DNA from 2 places in the Fontibacillus forbon genome. Region 1 is predicted to be linked to the other one. Evidence: predicted binding sites of a transcription regulator. Region 1 holds the regulator's gene; the other holds the start of a gene.
What was found. Region 1 encodes Rex, which represses fermentation and respiration genes when NADH is low (regulators of the CRP and FNR family bind a similar motif). Its sites were predicted from a motif close to TTGTGAAATATTTCACAA; they were not measured.
Positions count from the first base shown of each region.

Region 2: the regulator Rex is predicted to act here: its motif matches at 1,340-1,357, upstream of ACLB09_RS14380 (cytochrome ubiquinol oxidase subunit I).

Region 1 covers NZ_JBKGFV010000001.1:806,389-808,592, reverse strand. The annotation lists gene ACLB09_RS03740 (amidohydrolase) at 1-605, opposite strand, end outside; gene ACLB09_RS03735 (redox-sensing transcriptional repressor Rex) at 583-1,245, opposite strand; gene dinG (ATP-dependent DNA helicase DinG) at 1,282-2,204, opposite strand, start outside.
Region 2 covers NZ_JBKGFV010000003.1:506,364-508,567, reverse strand. The annotation lists gene ACLB09_RS14380 (cytochrome ubiquinol oxidase subunit I) at 1-1,244, opposite strand, end outside; gene ACLB09_RS14375 (nitrous oxide-stimulated promoter family protein) at 1,457-1,819, opposite strand; gene ACLB09_RS14370 (hypothetical protein) at 1,868-2,204, opposite strand, start outside.

The sequences.
Region 1 (2,204 bases):
GCTTGAACGATTCGTTCGATGTAATCCGGCGGACAGGTATAAGGGGAATGCGGCGACATCATCGTCGTAATCCGCCCATCCGCCTTGCCATGCCAAGCGCGGGCAAAAGCCACCGCTTCGTCCAGCTTGTGCTGTTGAACTTCCGGCGGGCACAAGCCGATGACGCCGCGTGTCAGCACGGCGCGAATGCCCGATTGCTCGACGACGGCAGCCACCTGGTCCATATGATCATACATGTCCAGGAACGTGGTCGTACCGCCTTTGAGCATCTCCAGAACCGATAACGCCGTGCCCCAGTAGACGTCTTCCCCGGTAAACTTCGCTTCCATCGGCCACATTTTTTCCTGAAGCCAAGTCTGGAGCACCATATCGTCGCCGTAACCGCGAAGCAGAGACATTGCCGCATGACCATGCGTATTTACAAGGCCCGGCATAAACAGCAGGCCTTTCCCGTCAAAGGTTTCGGCTCCCTCCACCCCTTCGGGACGGGCTTCGCCGATGTAGGTTATCGTGCTGCCTTCAACCAGCATATAGCCGCGAATTACCGGGTTTTCCCGGTCCGGAACGGCAAATGTGCCGTCTTTAATCAACCATTTTCGAGTCATGCTCACTATGTTCCTTTCCTCCATCCAAATAATAAGCCAAACTGATCAGATCGGTTGTGAAATCCGCCGCATGAACGCGCACCCCGGCAGGAACCTTAAGGATCGTGGGAGCAAAGTTCAAAATCGCCTCGATTCCGGCGGCGACGAGCTGATCGGCCACGCGCTGCGCTTCCACGTCCGGCACCGTAATAATTCCGATGCGGATATGATTGCCCTTCACGGTTTCGACCAGATCTTCGATCGGCTGGACCGTGATATTGTTGATCTGGGTTCCGATTTTCCCCGGAGACGCATCAAACACGGCGACGATTTTCATATTGTCCTTCAGATACGCGTTGTAATTGGACAACGCTTGCCCGAGATTACCGGCACCGATCAGGGCCACATTAATCTGCTGGTCCAAATTTAAAATTTGCCGGATTTTTTCGATCAGATAGGAAACGTCATACCCGATCCCCTTGCGGCCGAAGTCGCCAAAATAAGCAAGATCCTTACGGATTTGAGCGGGGTTGAGATCCAGCTTTTGCCCCAGCTCCTGGGAAGAAACCGTCGGGACTTCCCGGCGGCTGAGTTCATTAAGAAATCGTAGATACACCGGCAATCTGCGTACTACGGCATCTGAGATTTTTTCCGATTTCATTGGTTATCCCCCTAATAGGCGCGATTTGAAGAACAATTATTGTTCATCTGCGTTCAGCCATTCCGAAATTCGAGGAACCATCTGCCCTAGCGGCATATGCTCCATTTTCGGTCCGGGCAAAGAATATAAAAAGTATTTTCCGTAGTAAGATTCCAAGATGCGTGTATCGTAAACAACCACGATGCCGCGGTCCTGAGAAGACCGCACCAGCCGTCCGAAGCCTTGCTTGAAACGGATGACGGCCTGCGGAACGGACAGCTTCATGAACGGATTTTTCTTCTCCTGCTGAAGCCGTTCGCTCTTCGCTTCCACGAGCGGATGGTTGGGTGGCTGGAAAGGCAGACGGACGATAGCGAGGCTTGTAAGAGCCTCTCCGGGTATATCCACCCCTTCCCAAAAACTGCTGGTTCCGAGCAGCACGGAGGCATTTTGGCCCTGGAAACGGCGGGTCAGCTTGGTCCGGCTTCCGCTGTCCATCCCCTGCCCGATCACGGTGATCCCTTCGGTGGCCAACAGCTCCTTCAAAGGGTCGTAAACCTGTCTTAACATCCGGTAAGAGGTGAACAGAACCAGCATGCGACCCTTGGTGACGATCGCCGTATCGGCGAGGGATTTCACCAGGGTACTTACAAAATGATCGTCACCGACACTGCCCTTGACGCTTGGAAAATCCCTGGGAATAACCAGTAGCGCCTGATCACGGTAATTAAACGGCGAAGGCAGCATCGAAGTAATCAGCTTGTCCTCCTCCGCAGCTTCCCCGAGTCCAAGCTGCTCGATCATATACTGGAACGATTTATCGACGGACAAAGTTGCCGAAGTCATAACTACGCTCTTCTTCTTGTCGAAGAAATATCCCTTCAACTGGGCGCTTACATCGATCGGAACGGCAAAAATTTGCAGCGAGCGGCTGCGGTAATTGCCGTTGCCTTCGATCCAGTACACCGTACCGGGATCCT
Region 2 (2,204 bases), on a different contig from region 1:
AACAATTGGCCTGATGTCACGCTCGGCGAAACGCTGTCCTTCGTCTGCATGTAGCCGAATACCGTCCAAGGCTGACGACCGAATTCCGTCATTACCCAGCCTGCCGTATTGGCGATAAACGGAAGCGAAATGCCCCACAGCATGCAGCGGTAGAAAAATTTATTCGGCTTTTCCAACTTTTTGCGCCACGCCAGATAAGCCCCGTACAAGCCAAGCAGAATCATCAGACAGCCGGCGACGATCATAATCCGGAAGCTCCAGAAGGTCGTGCGTACCGGAGGAATGTAGTCCCCGGGGCCATAGGTTTGTTCATACTCCGCTTGCAGTTCATGCATGCCTTTGACTTCGCCCGAGAACGAGCTGTAAGACAAGAAGCTGAGCAAATAAGGAATCTTGATTTCAAAATTGTTCTTTTCATTATCCGAATCGATATGAGCGTAAACCGTCCAAGGTGCAGGATCGCCGCTCTTGCCCCAAAGCCCTTCGGAAGCCGCCATTTTCATCGGCTGGGTTTTCACCAGGTATTGCGCCTGCTGATGGCCGAACAACGCGGTGGAGAAGGAGGCGACCAAACCTACAATGACTGCGATCGTAAACGATTTTTTAAAAAATTGCACATCCTGCTTGCGCAGCAATTTATAGGCACTGATCCCCGTAATCATGAATGCGCCGGTGGCAAATGCACCCAGCACGGTATGCGGAAATTCCACCCACAATTGGCCATTGCCGATCAGGGCAAAGAAATCGTTCATTTCCGCACGCCCATTGTTGATCTCAAAGCCGACCGGTCTTTGCATGAATGAGTTGGCGGCCAGAATCCAGAACGCCGATACGGTCGTTCCGAGCGCCACCAGCCAGATGCAGACCATGTGGACCTTTTTGGACAAACGGTCCCAACCGAAGATCCACAGCCCGATAAAGGTGGACTCCATAAAGAAGGCAAACAGGGCTTCCACCGCCAGAGGCGCGCCGAAAACGTCACCCACAAACCGTGAATAGTCCGACCAGTTCATTCCGAACTGGAACTCTTGGATAATCCCTGTGACAACGCCGACGGCAAAGTTGATCAGGAACAGTTTCCCCCAGAACTTCGCCATCCGTTTGTATTCCTCTTTCCCTTTGACGACATACATGGTCTCCATAATCGCAACCAGGAGCACCAGACCGATGGACAAAGGAACGAAGAAGAAGTGAAAAATGGTTGTCGCCGCAAATTGAAGTCGTGCAAGCACTAACACATCCATGATTTTTCTTCCCTCTTTCTCACACAATATTAATTCTTAACTAATGTGAATTCTATCACGGAATTATGAAGATACACGGGTAAAAAGTAATAATTTTGTGACAAGAATCACATGATAGATGTCACAATCGTGAACAAAGTTAAATAAACCTTGCTGCGCCGCTGACTTTTCATTTCGGGTCCCGGTTGTGAAAAAACTGTGTCATCTAGAAATCATCTGGATTTCCGTCCATCCACCATATGCCGGATCGTCAGTACCGGGTGGGACCACAGCATGCGCGGACCGGCATATCGCATCACCTCTTTGATCATTTCCCTCGGATCCGGGGCATAGCAGTGGACCGGACAGTCCACGCAGGTCGATTTCTCTTCCCCGAAACGGCAGTATGACAACCGGTTCATGGCGTAACGGTGCATCTCCCGGCAATCCGGGCATAACCCTTCTTGCTTTTGTTCCTTTGGATGCTTACCTTTGCAGAAGATTTCGATCATGTGTCCGACTGTCGCCTTCTCCCGGCGGATTCTTGGTCCTTCCTGACGACGTTCCCGTCCGGGTTCTCTAGTCCTCCTGTCCATCTTCAACCTCCGTCTGTGATATATGATTTTGTATTCGTACCTCTCCGGTCACGGCAATTTTGAGGAAAACGCTTTTTGCCATAGAATCCAGTTGGCGGCCAGCAGCAACGCCGCGTACACATAGGTGCCGAAACTAACCAGGGTAGCGACATAATGCACCAGCCCGAAGCCCGACAGCAGCAGCATAAGCGGAATCATGCGCAGGCCTTCGCTCTGCTGCGCCGTTTCAAACCGTTCGGAGAACGGCAACGCTTTGCTCAGGTAAGCAAAACAAATCACGGTATAGACTAAAATGGCGAGGCCGGCCACAATCAAATCCGGAACAATCCCGGCGCCGAACAGAATGGCAAAGATGACGGCCTCCGCCGCATACAGGGGCAAAATG